One region of the Veillonella atypica genome, then DNA from elsewhere that is predicted to be linked to it. Evidence: a T-box and tRNA genes for the amino acid it is inferred to sense, from the RefSeq annotation. Region 1 holds a T-box; the other holds one or more tRNA genes.
The links. A T-box is a leader RNA that pairs with one kind of tRNA and senses whether it is charged. The one in region 1 lies ahead of cysS (cysteine--tRNA ligase), so its partner is inferred to be a tRNA-Cys.
Positions count from the first base shown of each region.

Region 2: it has a tRNA-Cys gene. The T-box ahead of cysS (cysteine--tRNA ligase) is inferred to sense a tRNA for this amino acid. The anticodon was not compared.

Region 1 covers NZ_JAPVXV010000001.1:119,206-130,573, reverse strand. The annotation lists gene sigH (RNA polymerase sporulation sigma factor SigH) at 1-80, opposite strand, end outside; gene O3598_RS00620 (NYN domain-containing protein) at 209-745, opposite strand; gene rlmB (23S rRNA (guanosine(2251)-2'-O)-methyltransferase RlmB) at 755-1,492, opposite strand; gene O3598_RS00610 (Mini-ribonuclease 3) at 1,485-1,970, opposite strand; gene cysS (cysteine--tRNA ligase) at 1,960-3,408, opposite strand; T-box leader at 3,458-3,663, opposite strand; partial or broken gene O3598_RS00600 (bile acid:sodium symporter family protein) at 3,883-4,203, opposite strand; gene gltX (glutamate--tRNA ligase) at 4,205-5,665, opposite strand; gene ispD (2-C-methyl-D-erythritol 4-phosphate cytidylyltransferase) at 5,668-6,840, opposite strand; gene O3598_RS00585 (PIN/TRAM domain-containing protein) at 6,833-7,981, opposite strand; gene radA (DNA repair protein RadA) at 8,052-9,428, opposite strand; gene O3598_RS00575 (ATP-dependent Clp protease ATP-binding subunit) at 9,584-11,368, opposite strand, start outside.
Region 2 covers NZ_JAPVXV010000001.1:325,535-336,902, reverse strand. The annotation lists gene trkA (Trk system potassium transporter TrkA) at 1-815, shown strand, start outside; gene O3598_RS01600 (TrkH family potassium uptake protein) at 823-2,310, shown strand; gene O3598_RS01595 (MBL fold metallo-hydrolase) at 2,357-2,953, shown strand; tRNA gene O3598_RS01590 (tRNA-Asp) at 3,004-3,079, shown strand; tRNA gene O3598_RS01585 (tRNA-Phe) at 3,085-3,160, shown strand; tRNA gene O3598_RS01580 (tRNA-Gly) at 3,168-3,242, shown strand; tRNA gene O3598_RS01575 (tRNA-Cys) at 3,255-3,329, shown strand; tRNA gene O3598_RS01570 (tRNA-Leu) at 3,346-3,434, shown strand; gene O3598_RS01565 (2-thiouracil desulfurase family protein) at 3,502-3,957, shown strand; gene O3598_RS01560 (phosphoethanolamine transferase) at 3,995-5,827, opposite strand; gene O3598_RS01555 (segregation and condensation protein A) at 5,996-6,742, shown strand; gene scpB (SMC-Scp complex subunit ScpB) at 6,744-7,328, shown strand; gene O3598_RS01545 (pseudouridine synthase) at 7,342-8,067, shown strand; gene O3598_RS01540 (BaiN/RdsA family NAD(P)/FAD-dependent oxidoreductase) at 8,064-9,314, shown strand; gene cmk ((d)CMP kinase) at 9,384-10,058, shown strand; gene O3598_RS01530 (lysophospholipid acyltransferase family protein) at 10,059-10,679, shown strand; gene O3598_RS01525 (bifunctional 4-hydroxy-3-methylbut-2-enyl diphosphate reductase/30S ribosomal protein S1) at 10,670-11,368, shown strand, end outside.

The sequences.
Region 1 (11,368 bases):
TGTTGAGCTATGACCACAACTTGCTCATCAGTCATTTCTTTGAAATTGTAATCGGACTGTTGCATATGAAAATTGTTCATAGGTCCTCCATACAATCACATATTGTAGAAATACCAATATATGTTATTATACTTGAATTATATATGTTCTGCAATATTTATGAAATAGAATGTACTTCATACTACTACAGCAGGTCTATCTGTTGTGCTTACTTTGTACCTCTCCGTATAGCTTCTAATTTTTTAGCCACATCGGGATCTAAGTGGTCATATACCTCATTTCTCCTGAGTACCATTTGGTCACGATGATGTTTATGTGTATATTGCAAGCGTTCCTCTTGCTTGGCAAGACGCATATCATTTTGCAATTCTCTTGCTGGAATCCGAAGTCCACCAGAGCCTAATATTTGATTTTGTTCAGCCCCGTCAGAAGTAACGACGTATACATTAGTATACTTACCTTGACGCAAGAATACTTCTCGTTCAATAAAAGAATCTGCCGTTTCACCATCATCGGTATATACTTCTATAAACCCTTTAGTGATTTCTTCGATACTCGCTATCGACTTAGTATATTTACCATCAAACACGAGTATAACCTCATAGCCTTTAAATTTACCATAGTTTAAAAGCTGATTACGTAATTCCATTCGAGCGTGTTCCAAGGATTCATTAGCCAGTTTTTTTAAACTTTGCCATGCGAAGATGACATTATACCCATCGACGATTAAAATATCCTTTAACATGTAGCACCTCTATTTTACCTTCATAGTCCGTTGTCGAACTGCTTCATACATGAGAATAGCAGCTGCTACAGATGCATTTAAAGAATTTAAATTACCATACATAGGGATGGTAACTAGGAAATCACAAGCTTCTTTTACGACACGACTAATTCCCTTACCTTCATTTCCAATAACAAGGACGGTAGGTATCGTTAAATCGGTTTCATACAAGGTACGGTCACCTTCCATATGAGCACCAAGAACCCAAAATCCTTGCTTTTGAAGCTGTTTAATCGTTTGTGTAACATTGCCAACTTGAACAAGGGGAATTTGTTCCACTGCACCGGCAGATGTTTTAGCAACCGTTGCGTTAATAGGTGCATTATGACGTTTTGGAATCAAAACTGCAGTAGCACCCACACATTCAGCAGTACGGATAATAGCCCCCATATTATGAGGATCCTCTACACCATCCGTTAAGATAAGCAATGGATTCTCATGATTGGACTCTTGCAATACTTCTCCAAGGTCTTTGAATTCTACAGCATTAACAAAAGCAATGACACCTTGATGAGGTACATCCGTTTCATATCGATTCATCTGTTTAACAGGTGTGGGACGAACCTCTACCCCCTTGGATTTTGCTAATCCTACGATGTCAGATAACCCCGTTTTAACTTTATCATCACTCACCAAAATACGTTGTATAGAACGGCCTGCTTTTAGTGCTTCCTTTACGGCATTTCTGCCTACAATATAATTATCCATGTGAAAGTCCTCTTAATGTAATAGAATAGGCCTCTTTCATCAATTCATTAAGTCGATCTTGCTGACCTGTTTCATATAAGAAACCAAGGACTGCTTCAAAGGCGGTACTATTTCGATATTCCCGTACAGAGCTACTCTTAGGTACATTGACATTACTATTTCGAGCTCGTCTAGCAATTGTTTGTTCATCATCTGTAAACATTGATTCTAATTGTTCCAATACTTTTGACTGAGATTTTGCACAAATAAATTCGGTTACCAATGTATGTAGAACCTGAACCTTTGAAATACTCATTTCTACAACGCGTTGTCTAATGTACATAGAATATACAGCATCACCAATATAGGCCAACATAACAGCATCTGAAGCTAATACTTCAGATGCTGGTTTAGATACAAAAGAATATTCCTTAGTATCTAAGAGTATTAATTTTTTAATAGCTTCTTGTTTCAGAAATTGAAATTGCTTAAATTTCACGCTTTTTCCACCGTGCTCCTGTAGGGGAATCTTCAATAGTAATACCAATTTCAGCTAAACGATCGCGAATGCAATCGGCAAGAGCCCATTGCTTTTGTTCACGGCATGCTTGACGAACAGAGAGAATAACATCCATCAATTGTTCGTATTCTGCTGCGTCAGCACCAGTATTACCTTCCCAAGCTTTTTCTAATACGCCAATAACCTCTGTCATAAATTTAAAGATACGTTTTACCTCTGCGATAGCATCTTGGCAAACAACGCCTTCTCTACCTGTTACAACTTGATAGTAAATATTAATTTCCTTAGCAAGACCAAACATGCTAGATGTAGCTAATGCAGTATTAAAATCATCGCTCATAGCGGCTTCGAATTCTTCTTCATATTCTTTAGCTTTTTCTAATAAACGTTGAGCATCGTCACAAGGGCCAGCTTCACATTTTTCAAGATATAAAAGATTTTCGATAGCAGTACCTAATCGTTCCAAAGATTTATTTGCTTCTTCTAAGCGTTCATCGGAGAAATCCAATGGGCTACGATAATGTGTGCTAAGTAAGAAGTAACGCAAAGCATCTGGACTATATTGTTCCAAAATATCTTTCACCAAGAAGAAATTGTTCAAGGATTTAGACATTTTTTCGGAATTAATCGTAATGAATCCATTATGCAACCAGTATTTTACAGAAGGATGATGGCCAGAACAGCCTTCAGATTGAGCAATTTCATTCTCATGATGAGGGAAAATCAAATCACTACCACCACCATGAAAATCGAATTCTTCACCTAAATATTTTTGGCTCATAGCGGAACATTCAATATGCCAACCTGGACGACCATTGCCCCAAGGACTTTCCCAGAATGGTTCACCTGGTTTTGCAGCTTTCCAAAGTGCAAAGTCCATAGGATTCTTCTTACGACCATCTACTTCGATACGAGCGCCAGCTTCCATATCATCTAATGTACGGCCAGACAATTCACCATAATGGTCAAATTTTTCTACGCTAAAATACACATCGCCATCTAGCTCATAAGCAAAGCCCTTGTCAATAAGCGTAGAAATCATCTTGAGAATATCAGGGATATGAGTAGATACGCGTGGGTATACATCAGCACGTTCTACGCCAAGTGCATCCATTACTTCAAAATAGCTATCGATATAACGATTAGCAATTACGTCCCATGCTACGCCTTCACCATTAGATGTATTAATAATCTTATCGTCTACATCAGTGAAGTTTTGTACATACGTTACTTTATATCCTACATGTTTCATGTAGCGACGAATTACATCCCACGTTACAAAAGGACGAGCATTACCAATATGAGGATGATTATATGGTGTTACACCACAAACATACATCTTTGCTTCACCTGGTGTTACAGGAGTAAATACCTCTTTTTGGCGCGTCATTGTATTATAAACTGTAATTTCTCTCATCGATACTGATGCCTCCATATTCGAAAAATAAAAAAGAACCCTCATCTCATACAGAGACGATGGTCCGCGGTTCCACTCTGTTAGGCACCAATATAGTACCCACTCATCGCATAACGGCGCGTCACCGGACAAACCTACCTATAATCGGGATGTCAGCTCATGAATGCATTTCGTCTACCTATCCTTAAACCCTCCCACCATCGGTTCTCGCTAAAAAGTTAGTTGTAGAGTACTTCTTTCAATCTTAGCTTTTAATATATACCTATATTAAGATATAAAATAATTTTACCAATAATGCTATATAATGTCAATAATTACAAGAAAAACCTCCATCTTCAAAACCATTGAATATGTCCCTTTATCAAGGGAATTAAACATATTAAGGATTATGAAAATGGCGGTTTAACTGTATATTTTATTGAAATATATTATCAATTATAAGTTATTAGAACGATTTACTTAATAAGTTAATGACTAAGCTTGTTCTAACTTCTCTTTATCATCATGTTTGCGGCAAATACCGGCAAAAATAGAGCCTGTAAAATTATGAATAATCGAGAAAACAGCACCAGCTACCGCTGCTTGAGGTGTGAAATGTTTCATCGCTAGTGAAACGGATAATGCAGAGTTTTGCATAGCCACTTCAATTTGCATAGCACGACGAGATGATACATCGATGTTAAGAATTTTACAAATAAAGAATGTAACAACGTAGCCACTCAAGTTTTGTACTAAACAAGCTACAAAAATGATGAGACCTGTTTCAGCAATTTGTTTTTGGTTAACCGCTATTACATTATTTAGTTAAAGCACCTACATTGTCTAAATGATGTAAGCATTTTTCTTTACCAAGCAATGTAACGATATTGTTTAAGTCAGGACCATGCATTTGACCAGTCAAGGCAACACGCAATGGCATGAATACAAATTTACCTTTCAAAGCAGTTTCTTTCATAACAGCCTTGATAGCCTTTTTAACGGCTTCTGGTGTAACTTCTTCCATGTCTGCTAATTTTTCTTTGAAAGCATTCAATACAGTTGGCGCAGATTCTTCGTTAAGCACTGCCTTTAACTCTTCTTCATGACCTTCTTCGAGGAATACTGTTTCCCCCATGAACATGCCTACATGATCTTTAATTTGAGCACCAAAGCTAATATGATCACGGAATGTAGAACAAAGTAATGTTAACCAATCAATATCAGATTGATTCAAGCTATCTGGAGCTAAACCAACTTCTTTTAAATGCGGCAAGCAAAGGCGGAATAATTCTTCATCGCTCAAATTTTTCATGTAATGGAAATTGATGTGGTTTAATTTATCGATATCAAATACAGCTGGGTTCTTAGCAACGCGATCCATGGAGAAGGCTTGAATCAATTCATCTTGTGTAAAGAATTCTTCTTCACCTTCTGGAGCCCAACCAAGAAGTGCCAAGAAGTTTACTAATGCTTCTGGCAAGTAACCCAATTGCTTATATTGATCAACAGATGTAGCACCATGACGTTTAGACATCTTCTTATAATCTTTGCCAAGAATCAAGGAGATATGACCAAATATAGGAATTTCCCAACCAAGTGCTTCGTAGATAGCCATTTGACGAGGTGTGTTGGATAAATGTTCTTCCGCACGAATAACGTGAGTGATTTTCATCATGTGGTCATCCATTACAACGGCAAAGTTATATACAGGGATACCATCGGATTTTACGATTACAAAGTCACCTACACCATTAGACTCGAAGGATACATGACCACGAACCATATCATCGAATGCATAGGTTTTATTCAAAGGTACGCGAAGACGGATAGTTGGTTTTCTACCTTCTGCACGATATTTTTCTTTTTCTTCTTCTGTAAGATGGCAACAATGACCATTATATTTAGGGGTTTCACCGCGTTCCATTTGCGCTTGACGTACTTCATCAAGCTCTTCAGCTGTACAGAAGCATTCATAAGCTTTATCTTCATCAAGTAGGCGTTGTGTTACTTCATTATACAAATCAAGACGTTCTGTTTGACGATAAGGGCCATTTTCACCACCTACGTCGATGCCTTCATCCCAATTCATACCGAGCCATTGCAAAGATGCTTTAATATTTTCTTCACTTTCACGAGTAGAACGAGATAAATCTGTATCCTCAATGCGAAGTACAAACGTACCTTTTTCCTTACGTGCTAATAGCCAGTTGAACAAAGCGGATCGAGCACCGCCAATATGAAATGGACCTGTTGGACTTGGCGCAAAACGTACCTTCATAATTAAACCTCTCCTTCATATACGGAAACTACTGCCTGTGCTGCAATACCTTCACGGCGCCCAATGGCACCAAGCATTTCATTGGTAGTAGCCTTAATACTAATGCGATCTAATGGAATTTCTAAAACAGATTGTAAATTAGCCTTCATCGTATCGATGTGTGGCTTTAATTTTGGCGTTTCAGAAATAACCATAATATCTATATTATAGGCTTCTAAGCCTCTTTCTTTCAACAAGGAATTCACATGTTTTAATAAAATCATGCTAGAAATCCCTTTGTATGTATCATCTTCCGGTGGAAAATAGTAGCCTATATCCTTTAAACCAGCAGCACCAAGTAAGGCATCCATCAGCGCATGAATCAATACATCTGCATCGGAATGACCATCGGGGCCAACAGGCGATTCGATATGAACACCGCCCAAAATACAAGGTCTTCCTTCCTTCAATCGATGAATATCATATCCAAAACCTACGCGCATCTGTTGCTCCTTGATTCCTAAATACCGTTTAGCCACCGCTATATCGTTTGGTGTCGTAACCTTGATGTTCTCATAATCGCCATCTAAAATGTACACATCTTTACCGATATATTCAACTAAGGACACGTCGTCCGTCCCCAAATAAGCATCACGCTTAGCCGTTTCTTGAGCTTCTTTGAATATATCTTTTAGAAAACCTTGTGGCGTTTGAATATTCATCAACTCGTTACGATTCAATGTTTCTAAAACCTGTCCATCGATATCAACACGCTTAATCGTATCTGTAGATGGTACACCTATAGTCACAGCACCATGAGTCTTGGCCCCTTCAATGACACGTTCAAATAACTCTGGCTTTGCTAAAGGTCTAGCTCCATCGTGAACGAGGACAATATCCATATCATCGCTAACCGCTTGTAAACCTGCATACACAGAATCTTGTCGCTCTTTGCCACCTGTGATAATTTTAATTGATTTTGAAAGCCCTAATGATGCAATATGCTGCTTCATATAGTCTGCTTCGCCATCAGCAACAACGAGAATGACTTCACTCACTGCTTTAACTTGTTCAATATTACTTAACGTCCATTGAATAATCGATTTATTGCCAAGTTTAATGAAGATTTTGTTCTCATCATGACCCATCCGGCGACCTGCGCCGGCAGCTAATACAATACAGCTAACCTCACTCATGCTTACCTCCATCTACACGCGCAAAAATCATACGACCTGCACTGGTTTGTAAAATGGATGTAACCATAACCTCAACCTCTTGACCTACATATGGACGACCATCTTCTACGACAATCATTGTACCATCGTCTAAGTAAGCAACGCCTTGTTGAACCTCTTTACCTTCCTTCATTACTTGTACGCGAATCCATTCACCTGAAATGAGGACCGGTTTTAATACATTGGCTAATTCGTTTAAATTTAAAACCTTAATGCCTTGTACACGAGCCACCTTATTGAGATTAAAATCATTGGTCATAAGCTTCCATTGTTTCTCTAAAGCTAATCGCATCAATTTAGAATCAACTTCGTGTAGATCATCATAGTCATCTTCTACAATTTCAATAGATACAAGTTTTGCATCCTGCATTTCTTTTAAAATATCTAACCCACGACGGCCACGATTTCGTTTCATCGCATCTGCGGAGTCGGAAATAATTTGTAACTCATTTAAAACAAAGACAGGAACTACCAATGGGCCATCAATAAACCCAGTAGCGCACAGCTCCTTAATACGCCCATCAATAATAACAGAAGTATCTAATAACTTTGCAGTTGAATTTGAGTCACTGGACTTGTGAGATCCAAACATGTTGAAGCCTCTACTTTTTTTAGTCCCCGCTTCACTGCGTTTCCATTGCTTTAAATAGTTAAGATACATTTCAGGTCCCTTACGGGCCATCAAACGTACACCGCTATAGCCAAAAATGGCACTTAAGATGATTGAAATATACGGTCCAATGATAGGAACCTGATTGAATGCTGCACCAATTAAATTAGCAATAATAAGACCAAATAATAAACCGATGGTGCCTGCAATCAATTCTTGGTTAGGAATATGTGTTAATACCCGTTCCAATCGTCTAGCAATGACTAAACCTTGTTTTAAAATAAAGGACGAAATAAAATAGCCTATTAAAATACCAATTATCGTACCAAGCACAATAACTGAAATACGTGCTACAGTGAGCGACATATCTCCAAAGCTTGCAAATTGAGATACTAAATAAGGATCAATAATAGGGGCTAAGTTGTCCATACCTACGTATGCGGCCGTACCGATAAGGATAGCAATCACATACCGTAAAATGCCATAAATCATGGCATCACCTCCTTCAAATACCATAGAGTTTATACTCAATGAATTAGCCTTCTATGAACTGTAACATATATTAAGAAAATGCGAGTTGCATCGCTTGTGCAATTGACGTAACACCACGGATTTGAATAGACTTATCATCGTGCTTAATTTGCTTATAGTTCCCTTCTGGGATAATAAACTTTGTAAAGCCCAATTTCTTAGCTTCATTAATTCGTTGTTCTATGCGTGGAATACTACGAACATTACCGGTCAATCCAACCTCTCCAAGAATCACCATGTCATGAGGCACTACGCGATTTTTTAAATTAGATACAATGGCAACGGCCATCGATAAATCACAAGCCGGTTCATTAACCTTTAATCCACCGATTACATTGACGTAGACATCCTTATTGCCCAACGTAAAGCCGCAGCGTTTTTCCAATACTGCTAGTAGCACAATTAGACGATTCAAATCATAGCCAATAGCCGTACGCCTTGGCATTCCAAAGGCTGTTGTAGCTACCAAACTTTGAACCTCTACCAGAATGGGACGAACCCCTTCAAGATAAATCATGACCGCACTACCACTTTCATCATCTGCTCGTTCAGCTAACAAGGACGCCGACGGATTAGCCAGCTCTGCTAAACCATCTTCAATCATGGTAAAAATACCGGTTTCCGATGTGGAACCAAAGCGATTTTTGATAGCTCGTAATATACGGAACTGATAGGAACGTTCCCCTTCAAAATAGAGTACTACATCCACCATATGTTCAAGCATACGAGGGCCTGCAATATTGCCTTCCTTTGTTACATGACCAATGATAATGGTCGGAATATTCTGTTCTTTACAAAACCGTAATAAACGCGATGTACACTCACAGACTTGACTAACACTACCAGGTGCGGCCTCGATATCTGCAGTAAACATTGTTTGTATGGAGTCGATGACCAGTAATGATGGTTTTTGATCTAATGCGACCTCAAGAATATGGTCTAAATCTGTATCGGCTATCACATGTAATCGTTCGCTATTAATATGTAATCGTTCCGCTCTCAATTTTAATTGTAATTGTGATTCTTCGCCAGATGCATATAAAACGGTACCAACTGTATCGGCCACCTTTTGAGAAACTTGTAAAAGCAGTGTTGATTTACCAATACCAGGGTCACCACCTAATAACATTAATGCACCAGGCACAATACCGCCACCAAGCACTCTATCTATCTCCTTATAGGTCGTAGGAATTCTAGACACAGCGGACATTTCAATATCTGGCAATGCCACGGGTTTAGTCATACTAGTGCCCACCCCACGCACAGATGGTGTACGGCTGTGTTTAGTGTCTTTCACCACTTCTTCAACCAGTGTATTCCATTCACCGCATTGAGGACACTTTCCCATCCACTTGGCAGATTCAGCACCACAATTATTACAAAAGAAAACTGTTTTTACCTTTGCCATACAACCCCCATGAAAAGTAAAAGGTCATGAATGATAATTCACTCATGACCTTTTGTGCATAATTTATACTACGGTCAACTATTATCACTAATAGTATACCATTTTGACATTAAATTTTACATAAAAGACTGTATGAAAATAATATCTATTCCCAGTTAATTAGAAGCTTTTACCACAATGTGTTCATCTTCTACATCGGCCTTGATGATAGCTCCTTCAGGAGCATTACCTTGTAAAATAAGATCTGATATAGGATCTTCAATTAACCGTTGAATAGCTCGTTTCAATGGACGTGCGCCCATTGAGAAATCAGATCCTTCTTTCACAAGCAAATCCATAGCAGCTGGTGAAATTTCTAGTGATAATCCCATATCAACAAGACGTTTTACTACAGTATCCATTAAAATTGTAACAATTTGTTTTAAATCGTTTGACGTTAAAGCATGGAATACAATCATTTCATCGATACGATTCAAAAATTCAGGACGGAAATGGCGCTTTACCGAATCCATAACAGATTTTTTTGCTTCCTTAAAATTAACCTCATTAGTATCTTCAGTGTTACTATCAGCCTTTTTAGCTGCTAAAAATCCTAGTTCAGGTGAATCCTTGCGCAAAGCTTTAGCACCTAGATTACTCGTCATGATGATAACAGTATTTCTAAAATCAACAGTGCGACCCTGGCTATCTGTTAATCGACCATCATCAAGAACCTGCAATAAGATATTAAAGAAATCTGCATGAGCCTTTTCTACTTCGTCAAGTAGAATTACGCTATATGGTTTTCGGCGAACTGCATCAGTTAATTGCCCACCTTCTTCATAGCCAACATAGCCTGGAGGCGCACCTACTAAACGCGATACCGTATGCTTTTCCATATATTCGGACATATCTAGGCGAATCATCGCCGTCTCATCACCAAATAAGGCAACAGCTAGGGCACGAGCCAATTCGGTTTTCCCAACGCCAGTAGGTCCTAAGAATAAGAATGACCCAATAGGACGTTTAGGATCTTTTAAACCAGCTCTAGCGCGGCGAACAGCCTTAGAAACGGCCACAACGGCCTCATCTTGACCAATGACACGTTTATGAAGCTCTTCTTCTAGATGTAATAATGATTCAGATTCTTCCTGTGCGATTTTAGAAACAGGAATCCCCGTCCATTGTGCTACAACAGAGGCAATATCTTCGTCAGTCACAACTAACTTAGCATCGCTATTTTCCTTAGCCGCTTTTTTCTTATCATTGATTTCCTTTTCAATGCGCTTTTCTTCATCGCGCATCTCAGCCGCCTTCTCAAATTCTTGAGCTGTTACAGCCGCTTCTTTTTCCTTTTTTACATCTGCTAATTGTGTCTCCAATGCTTTCACATCGGGTGCGGCAGAAAACACTTTCATCCGCACCTTGGACGCCGCCTCATCGACAACATCGATAGCCTTATCCGGCAAGAACCGATCCGTAATATAACGACTGGATAGTGAAACCGCGGCTGCCAATGCTTCGTCGGTAATCTTTGCCTTATGAAAGGCCTCATATCGATCGCGTAGACCCTTTAGAATTTCGAGTGCATCCTCCTCAGAGGGTTCACCGACCAACACCGGTTGAAATCTACGTTCTAGCGCAGCATCTTTTTCGATATGCTTTTTATATTCATCTAAAGTCGTAGCACCAACCACTTGGAACTCACCGCGAGCTAATGCAGGTTTTAAAATATTCGCTGCATCCATGGCGCCTTCAGTGGCACCAGCGCCAACTAATGTATGAATTTCATCGATGAATATAATCATATCGTTATGTTTTTGAACTTCATCAATGGCTTTTTTCAATCGTTCTTCAAATTCGCCACGATATTTCGCACCGGCTAGCATGGAACTGATACTCAATGAAATAATTCGCTTATTACGCAGAATTTCTGGCACATTACCATTTACGATGCGCTG
Region 2 (11,368 bases), 210 kb from region 1:
AAGGTGTGTTATTGGTTGGCATTTTACGATTAGGTGAAATGATTATACCTCATGGTGAAAGCATACTATTACCTAATGACAGTGTTTTCTTTTTAGGTTTAAAAGATGGTATTAATGAAGTAGAACAAGAATGGTTTTCTAATCATGCAACCTTCCATAAACGGGCTGTTATTGTAGGCGCTGGTTTATTAGGTCGTAATCTAGCTATCTTATTGGAAAAAGCAGGATTTACTGTTAAGGTTATTGAGAAGGATATTGAGCGTTGTGAAGCCTTGGCTGCACAAGTGGATAAAACCATTGTCATCAATGGGGATGGTACGGATTTTGATTTATTAGAAGCCGAAGAAGTAGCCGATAATGATGTTATTATCGTTTTAACAGATGATGATAAATTAAATCTTTTAGTTGCTTTAGTAGGGAAACATATGGGCATACCTAAAACCGTTGTTCGTGTGGGACGTCCTGAATATATTATGCTCATGGAACAAGTCGGTATAGATATTGTATTTTCACCACGTCTAATGACTGCAGGACAAATATTACGATTTGTTCGAAGTGGAGAAGGCGTTGTCTCCATATCTACTTTTGAAGGTGGCAAGGCTGAATCTATAGAGATTCTTATTACAGAACAATCTCCCGTAGCAGGTAAACAACTAAAAGATATTCGGCTACCTGGTAAAGCCTTAGTTGGTGTTATACTCCGCGGTGATGAAGCGATTGTTCCACGGGGGAATACAGAGCTGTTAGTGGGGGATCATATTGTACTATTCTCATTGCCTGAATCTGTTACTAAATTATTGAATTATTTAACGTAGGGGTTATATGCGTATACAGATTGTCATGTCCTTGGTAGGCAAATTACTCTATATTTTTGGAGCTTTTCTTGTTATACCATTTATATATAGTATTCTATTTGAAACTGCATATTGGTCCTTTTGTATTACAGCTATATTATCCATACTGCTCGGTGGTCTACTAGTACTTGGTGGAAATAAGAGTAAAACCTTTAGCTTGAGAGATGGCTTTTTAGTGGTTAGCTCAACATGGATTTTAACAATGTTATTGGGGGCGTTTCCCTTTATAATATCTGGTGTATTAGTTAACCCGATGGACGCGCTGTTTGAATCTATGTCAGGTATTACCGCTACTGGTGCTACAGTTATTTCTGATGTTGATAGCATACCTAAGTCTTTCATACTGTGGCGTGGATTAATGCATTGGATTGGCGGTATGGGAATCATTGTGTTGATTCTATCATTCTTACGTAATCTTGGTGCTGATGCTGCGCATTTTTTCAATGCTGAGGCATCTGTGCCAAAACCAGGTGTAGTGTTACCACGGATTCAATCTATAGCATCGAAATTATGGACATTGTACGTAATATTTACAATCATCTGTTTTATCATGCTTTGTTTAGGTGGTATAGATCCTTTTGATGCATTGAATTATGCATTTTCTATTATTGCTACTGGTGGATTGACACCAACTACTGCAGGTACTTTTTTATATAGTCAAAATACATATATATGTGTTGTATTTATACTGTTTATGGTCATTGCAGGTGGAAATTTTGCCGTATATTATAATGTAATTCAAAAAGGATTCTCAGCGTTATTCTCTGATTTTGAAACGCGTATGTATTGGCTTGTATTAGTTATTGGTATTCTTATCACCTTTATATCCTTATATTTTCAATCTAATTCTATGGATATAGGACAAGTTTTTCAAGATGCAGCCTTTACCTTAGTATCAATACAAACGGGCAGTGGTTTTGCTGTATCTGATTACGATTTATGGCCTGCTGCGGCTCAAATGATGTTATTTATAGCCAGTTTTTTTGGAGGGTGTAGTGGATCTACGACCGGTGGCGTTAAGATTATTCGTCTCATTATATTAATTAAGAGTAGTATCATTTATTTGAGAAAAGCCATACATCCAGATATGGTTCAAGTTGTACGAATCAATGGAAAGCCATTACCAGATAAATGGGTGCATATGACGCAACAATTTATATTTCTATATTTAATGATTTATGTTATATCCGTATTTCTTATGACATGTTTTGGTTTATCTACAGGTGATGCACTCCAAATAGTCACCGCATTCCAAAGTAATGTAGGTTTAGCCTTTGGTGGTTATGGACCAACTGATTCTTTTGCATTATTGCCATTAGGTGCAAAAGGTGTGGCTATTGTAGATATGCTATTAGGTCGTTTGGAATTATTTACGATTCTAGTCATGCTTCATCCACAATTCTGGGAAGGGTATTTTATTAAAAAAGATACTACAAAACGATATAGAATTTTATAGAAGTTTATATTGTATACTGCATTAGTTATGGGGGAGGGATTGTATAATGGAAATAATAAAACGCCCATTAGGCTTGTATAAGGCAAATTGTTATGTATTAAAAAAAGACAATCAATCTCTCATAATTGACCCTGGATTTCATAGTAAACATATAATTGAGATGGTAGGAGATTCTAAACCAATTGCGGTTTTATTAACACATGGTCATTGTGACCATGTGTCGGCTCTTGATGATATTTGTGGACATTATAATATACCTGCATATCTACATGATGGAGATCATGAATTATTGCAATTGATTCGTCGTCGACCAAGTGTATACAAGAAAAAAATGTTCACTCAATGTATTCCTTTGCAAGAAGGTATACTAAATATCGGACCATTTCATATACGGGTGTATCATACACCGGGTCATAGTGCGGGTTCAGTATGTTTTGAAATAGAAGGTCATCTATTTACAGGTGACACTATTTTTAAACAAAATGTGGGGAATAGTGATAACTATAATGGCAATGCTGAAGCTTTACGTAAAAGCTTATGTAAAATAATGGAGTTAGATGATGCATTATTAGTAGAACCTGGACATAGGGAGAGCACTATTTTGGGAGATGAAAAAAACTTCATCAAGAATTTACACATATAGTGTTGACAAAAACTCTGATAACAGATATACTAAGCAAGTACTTTGGATACGGCCCCGTGGTGTAGCGGTTAACATGTCGCCCTGTCACGGCGAAGATCGTCAGTTCAAATCTGATCGGGGTCGCCATTCATGCCTCGGTAGCTCAGTCGGTAGAGCAACGGACTGAAAATCCGTGTGTCGACAGTTCGATTCTGTCCTGAGGCACCATGTACATGCGGGAATAGCTCAGCGGTAGAGCACCGCCTTGCCAAGGCGGGGGTCGCGAGTTCGAATCTCGTTTCCCGCTCCACTAATTTTATATGGCGGCATAGCCAAGCGGTAAGGCAGAGGTCTGCAAAACCTTTATTCCCCAGTTCGATTCTGGGTGCCGCCTCCACAAAATCGTTACCCATGCCGGGGTGGCGGAACAGGCAGACGCAACGGACTTAAAATCCGTCGGTTAGAAATAACCGTACCGGTTCGATTCCGGTCCTCGGCACCATTAGACTAACTTCGGTTAGTCTTTTTTTGTATATAATTTTAACTGTATTTACGAGTGGGTATATAACGTGAGTAAACCGAATCTGTTGATTAGTGAATGTCTTTGTGGTGTTTGTTGCCGTTATGATGGTAACCATAACAAAATAGACTGTTTGGAAGAACTTAAGAGCCTCTATAATCTTATACCAGTATGTCCTGAGGTACTGGGTGGACTTTTAACACCAAGACCCCCAGCGGAGCGGATAGGTGATCGAGTCCAAACGAGAAATAGTATAGATGTTACAGAACAATTTAAACGGGGTGCAGAATTAGCTTTAGCAATTGCTATAGATAAAAATTGTTTGTGTGCTTTACTAAAGGCTAAGAGTCCAAGCTGTGGATATGGTGAAATATATGATGGTACATTTACTAGAACCCTCGTAAATGGGGTTGGTGTTACGTCTGAGCTTTTATTACAACATAATATACAAATCTATACAGAAAAGAATGTACAGGACCTTATAAAGTACAATAGCGACGATTGATATGTATCAATCGTCGCTATTGTTGTATTAGTGTATGTTATTGACCTGCATTAACTGGGTCATTTGTTAATGGCTGTTCACCTAATAGTGTTGTTAAATTGTGTAAATTAAATCGATAAGCACTATTACTAAAGTCTCTTGTTTTATCGTAACGACTGTTTGGTGCATGCATGAGACCAACTAATGTATCGTATAATAAATCATTTGTGAAATATTGATGTTCATGACTATCGAGTGCTGATACCGTTTGAGGATATGCTGCACGATATTGAGGCGATAAGTACATCCAGAATGGAATGTGAGTCATCACAAAATCAAAGGTGTCTGGATTGTGGGACTTGTCAACGCTTTCACCATGATCAGAGAAGTAAACCATAGCTTGAAGATTTAAATTATCTTTACCATAGGTGTAGATTTGTTGTAACAACCAATCTGTATAGAGCTGACTATTAGCATAAGCCTCGATACCTTCAGGATTGGGACCTTTTTTCCATTTACTGAATTCATGCGGATAGCGGTCATTATAATAAATATGACTGCCCATAATATGAATTACGATAAAATTATTTTTACTTGGATCAGCTGTTTTTAACAATGGCAATAATGCTTCATCATATAAATCAGAGAAGCCATAGGATTCGTGAGCCCACTTTGTAGTATCCGCCGTTTTAGCCATCAAAGAAATAGCTGTATCGTATTCGCCAAATACGCCTTGGTTACTGAACCACGATGTGGTGTAACCTGCTTTTTTAGCTACATCCAAAATATTAGCAGAATCTAAGAATGGTCGGTCGTTATACTGATTGCGCTCTGAAAGGGCACGTTCTAATGTTGGTACTGTTTGTACGTAGGAAGAGTACGCATGATTAAAGAAGATAAAATCTTTATTGTGATCGCGCATATCCTCTTGCCAAGGTGTGTCATCGTATTGGAATTTTGGATTATAGACCTTCATATAATCACGGGAACTGGATTCGCCGATAACGAGAATGATAGTTCCAGGCGTTTTAGTAGGTGTCGTATCCTTTGTATCCAAATTGAATGAATCAAATACAAGATGGTGATTATCGTTGTATTGTTGCATTTCTTTAACATAATTACCAGCAGCCGTCCAATTGGCTACGATGCATGTTTGAGGAAATAAGAAGAATGGTACATATACGATAAATGCTACCATGGATGCGATGAGTACACCTAATCGCAAAGGACGTGTTGTATTAAAATCGACAACTCGTTTCATACCTAGGTTGCACCAATATAGAAAGAGTGTCCATAAAATAAGGCCTATGACGATAGCGATAAGGCCAGGAATACCAGCAGCATTTTTTAAGAATCCAAAGGCTTCTTCAGGATTTGTCATGTATACAGCCAATAGGCTTGCTGGTGTTAAACAGTGCCAGGTGGTTATATAATAACCAATTTGTAATAATGGAATAAGACTAAGGAACGAAGAGAATAAAGCTAGTATAGCTGATGTTAATTTCTGTAGACGTCCCGTTTGGGTTACCAAATATTGGATACCTGAAAGCCCCATAAATAGAAGTAAGCCGAATAGAAAATCATTGGCAAACTCATAGAAATATAGAGGTTTTACATAAGACCAATGAAATAATAATGGAAATGTGAGTCCCCATAGTAAGCCTACTAAACCATATCCTAAGAACGCACGATGAAATACGGTACAACTCATAAAGTATTGGAATAAAAACATACCAACCATGGTCGGTACCGCAAGGATTGTAATATCCTCAACATCTAGACCTAATGTAACTGGTTCATAAATAAAAAATAGTGCAATGTAGAGCACTATGCCTATAATGCCAAAACGCAAAATAGGATTTTGAATCAATGATTTCATTGATGACAACATAATGTATCCTTTCTAAAGGAGATTACAACAAATATATAATTTTCTTTACATTATAAGATAACAAAGAATACTAAAAAATACAATTATATATGGTGAACGTAGAAGAAATTTTCGATTTACGATATAATTATATAGTTATGAAATAGTATCGTTAAGGAATGGGGATTCATGGGGGACTATAATTATAAATTGGATGTATTCGAGGGACCTCTCGATTTACTTTTACATTTAATTGAAAAACATAAAATTGAAATCACGGATATCCCAATCGTTGAAATCACAAGTCAGTATTTAGAATACCTAGATAATTGGAATCATTTTGATATCCATTATAGTAGTGAATTCCTTGTAATGGCATCTACATTATTACAAATTAAGTCCCGTATGCTATTACCTAAGGTTGAACCGGAACCAGATGAAAGCGAAGATCCACGAGATGAATTAGTGGCTAAGTTAGTAGAGTTTAAAAAGATAAAAGATTTTACTCAGCTATTAATGGAAAAAGCATCGGTTGAGTCGAATGTGTTTAGTCGCCCTGAGGAAACGAGTGTATTAGGTTTAGATAGTTATTATAATTTAGAACTATCTAAATTATATGATATATTCTATTCTGTATTACATAAGACCGTTGAATCTGAAGATGAACAACAGGTTCGTCAAGTAACTGTTGAGAAAGATGCATATCGCTTAGAGGATATGATCGTATCCTTAGCGAGTCGTGCAAGGCGTGGTGAACGATTGGCGTTTCGTGAGCTACTTGTTGCTATAGAATCTAAAAGTGGTATGGTAACTATATTCATGGCTGTGCTAGAACTTTTAAAACAACAAGAATTAGTCATGTTTTACGAAAATGATGATATTATTTTTACCGCACCTATCATTGGTGAACGGGATGTACAAGTAGAGGAGGAGTAGCATGGGCATATCAGATTTAGAAGCGGTATTGTTTTCTGCGGCTAAACCTATTTCTATTGATGTCATTCAAGATATATTTAAGCTTTCAAAACAAGATAGCTTGACATTGATAGATCACTTAGCATCTGATTTAGAATCCCATAAACGCGGTATCCGCGTGCGAATCTCTGCTGCTGGTGTGGAACTGGTAAGTGCACCAGAATCGGCTATGTATATTGGTCATATACGTAAAAAAGAGGATAAATTATCTAATGCAGCTATGGAAACACTAGCGGTTATTGCATATAAACAACCAATTACAAAAGCTGAAATAGAAGAGATGCGCGGTGTTAATAGCGACAAGGTAATTAAACAATTATTGTCTCGCTCATTAATTGCTGAGTTGGGCCATAAGGATACGGTAGGTCGCCCTATTCTGTATGGCACAACTGATGAATTTCTGCGAAGTACAGGTGTTACTTCAATTGATGATTTGCACAAAGAGCTAGATACTGCAGAGTCTGATATGTCAGGTGTATCAATAGACAGTGTGAAAGACGAAAGCTTAATAGAATCTCCTAATGAGGATGGAACAGAGAACATATAGAAAAGGATATAATATGGAACGATTACAAAAATTTATCGCCAGCTGTGGTGTAGCTTCTCGTCGTAAGGCAGAAGAATTAATTGTGTCTGGTAAGGTACGTGTCAATGGACGTAAAGTGACGGAACTGGGTGTTAAGGTTGATCCTATGAAAGATAAGGTCATGGTTGATGGACAATTATTAGCCGTGGAAAAACCTGTGTATTATTTAATGAATAAACCGAAGGGTGTTATTACATCTGTTACAGACCCACAAGGACGGGAAACTGTAATGGATTATATTAAAAATGAAAAACGCCGTATCTATCCAATTGGACGACTTGATTTACATACGGAAGGTTTATTGCTTTTAACAAATGATGGAGAACTAGCGCAGAATCTTACACATCCATCTAAAGGCGTTGAAAAGACATATGAAGTTCGTATTAAGGGGCGTGTAAATGATACAGATTTACAGGTTATCGCCGATGGTGTGCCTCTTGAAGATGGTGTGACAGCACCTGCTACACTTGTAGATTTAGGATTTGATGACCACAATGGGGTTCACGAAGTAGAAATTACTATTCATGAAGGTCGTAATCGACAAGTACGTCGTATGTTTGAACATTTTGGTTACCGAATTCATAATTTAAAACGTATTGCTTATGGTGGATTAACATTAAGTGGTGTTAAGCGCGGTGGTGTTCGTCAATTGACACAACGTGAAGTAAGTGCACTTAAAGCGCTAGGAGCTTCTAAATGAAGCGCGTCGTAGTAATCGGAGGTGGTGCAGCAGGGCTAATGGCTGCTGTCATTGCTGGTCGAGAAGGGGCAAAGGTAACGCTTCTCGAAAAAATGAATTATGTTGGTAAAAAGATGGGCATTACCGGAAAAGGACGCTGCAATATTACGAATGCTTGTGATATGTCTGATTTTATTAAAAATACACCGGGCAATGGTAAGTTTTTATATGGTGCTTACGAGCGCTTTACCAATGAAGATTTGTTGCAGTTATTACACGATGCTGGTTTAGAAACCAAGGTAGAGCGAGGCGGCCGCGTATTTCCAGCTTCAGATTCCGCGCTGGATGTGCGAAATACCTTTATGAAGCTTATGAAACACTATGGTGTAGATGTTCATCTTGAGGAACCAGTTAAGAAACTTTTGACTGATGATGGTGTTGTCACCGGTGTTGTGACAGACAAAGAAACCTATCACGCTGATGCTGTGGTTATTGCTACGGGAGGTAAATCATATCCTGCTACCGGTTCTACTGGTGATGGATATATTTTAGCGGCTCAAGTAGGCCATAAGATTACCGATATCCGTCCATCTTTAGTACCGATTGTAACGGAAGAGCCATGGGTAAAAGATTTAATGGGGCTTAGCCTACGGAATATTGAATTGTCTGTAGTTGCTAAGAATAAGGTTCAAGCCAAGATGTTTGGGGAAATGATGTTTACCCATTTTGGCATTACCGGTCCTATCGTTTTATCTCTTAGTCATACGGTGGGAAAATTGATGCGCAAAAAAAATATCGGCACTATAGGTTTAGATATCAATTTAAAACCCGCATTATCTCCAGAGACATTAGATAAACGATTACAAAAAGATTTTGATCTCTATTCTAAGAAACAATTAATTAATGGGATGAAAGATTTGTTACCAAGTCGATTAATACCATTAATTATTGAATTGGCCGGTATTGATCCACAAAAACCGATTAATCAGATTTCAAAGGAAGAACGACAACAAATCGGTTATATGTTGCAACATATGCCTCTTACCGTGAAAGGATTACGTCCAGTAGAAGAGGCAATTGTTACTGCTGGTGGCATTTCTTTAAAAGAATTTAATCCTAAAACTATGGAATCTAAGTTGGTTAAAGGTTTATATGGTGTAGGTGAAGTATTGGATATTGATGCTTTTACAGGTGGATATAATCTACAGGCTGCCTTTTCTACAGGATATGTAGCAGCTATGCATATAACTCACCCTGAAGCGTTTTAATAGAGACATTTTACGTTGTATGATTGAATAGTATATTTTATATAATTTGTGAAAGTGATACAGGGACTTATGAATACACATAAAATTGCCGTTGCGGTTGACGGCCCAGCAGGCGCTGGAAAATCATCTATTTCTAAAATAGTGGCAAAAAAACTGGGGTATCTTTATATCGATACAGGTGCTATGTACCGTTCTGTTACATGGGCTGTATTGCATAATCATATTGATGTAAATAATCAAAAGGCAGTGGAAGCATTATTACCAGAATTAGAGCTTACTATGGAGGCCAGTGATGATTCATGTAAGGTTTTTATTTCTGGTCAAGATGTGACTGATTTTATCAGAACGCCACAAGTGAACAATGCTGTATCTATAGTGGCTTCATATAAAGGTGTGCGTCAATATTTGGTTGAACGACAACGACTTATGGCAGAAGCTGGTGGCGTTATATTGGATGGACGTGATGTCGGTTCCGTTGTATTACCTAATGCGGAATTAAAAATATATCTAACCGCTTCTGTAGAGGCTCGTGCTATGCGCCGTTACTTAGAAGTGAAGGGGACAGTTAACGAACAAACTTTAGAGGATATTAAAGACAGTGTTATGCAACGTGATGATATGGATAAGAATCGAAAGGAATCTCCATTGATTCAGGTAGAGGATGCTGTATTGGTCGATTCTAGCGAAATGACATTTGATGAAACTGTAGAACATATATTACATCTAGTACAGGAGCGAATCTAAATGAACAAATTTTCTACATGGCTTTGGCGAACTGCCTTTTGGTTACGCTATAAAGTCGGCTATGGATTAAAGGTTTATGGTCGCGATAATTTCCCTATGGAAGGTCCGGTTATTGTGGTGCCAAATCATTTAAGTAATAACGATCCACCTATTTGCGGCTATGCATTGCCTAGGCACGTACACTTTATGGCAAAACAGGAATTATTTGTAAATCCAATTTCAAGATTTTTTTGTACATGGCTTGGTGCATTCCCTTTAAACCGTGGAGCTATAGATAAAATAGCAATTCGTCATGCTTTAGGACTATTAAAGAATAATAAAGTATTAGGAATTTTTGCAGAAGGTAATCGTCAAAAGAATGGAAAATTAGGACGCTTTCACGATGGGGCCGCATCCATTGCGTTGCGTACAGGAATTGGTATTACCCCAGTTGCCATTATCGGTTCTCATAATATGAAGAGAAACCAAGTTGCTTGCATCATTGGTAAACAGGTACCTGTTAGTAAAGCTAAACCGACACCTGAGGCTATTAAAGAGGTTAATGATCGCGTAAAGGGTGAAATTCAACGCATGATTGATTCCTATCATGAAAATCGCATAGAGGAGACGTTATGGAAATAATTTTAGCTGAAAATCATGGCTTTTGTTATGGCGTAAAACGAGCTGTTGAAATGGCCAATGAAGCTGCTGATAGCGATGGAAAAAGCTATACATTGGGTCCTATCATTCATAACCCACAAGTAGTTGGTCGTTTAGAGAGTAAAGGTGTTAGCCCGATTCAAGAGGTGTCGGATATTGATGAAGGAACGATGATTATTCGGTCTCATGGTGTGGGCCCTGCAATTTACGAAGAAGCAGAAGAGAAAGGCTTAAACATTTTGGATGCCACTTGTCCACATGTGAAAAAAGCTCAACAAGATGCAAAATCGGTTATCGAAGATGGTATGACACTGGTTATATTGGGCGAAAAAAACCATCCTGAGGTTAAAAGTATTAATTTATGGGCGAATAACAAAGGAATAATCATCGAAGATGAAGAATCCGCCAAAAATCTACAAGTTGTTGAAAAAATGGGTGTAGTTGTTCAAACGACCTTTTCACAATTCAAATTTAACAGTATAATAGAGATATTAGAGAAAAAATCTAAGAATCTTAAGATTTTCAAAACGATATGCAATGCAACTCAGGAGCGTCAGAATTCTGCCGTTGAATTAGCTCGTAACGTAGATCTTATGATTGTGATAGGTGGTAAGAACAGCGGCAATACGAATCGATTGGCAGAGGTTTGTCGAGACGTTGGATGTACAACA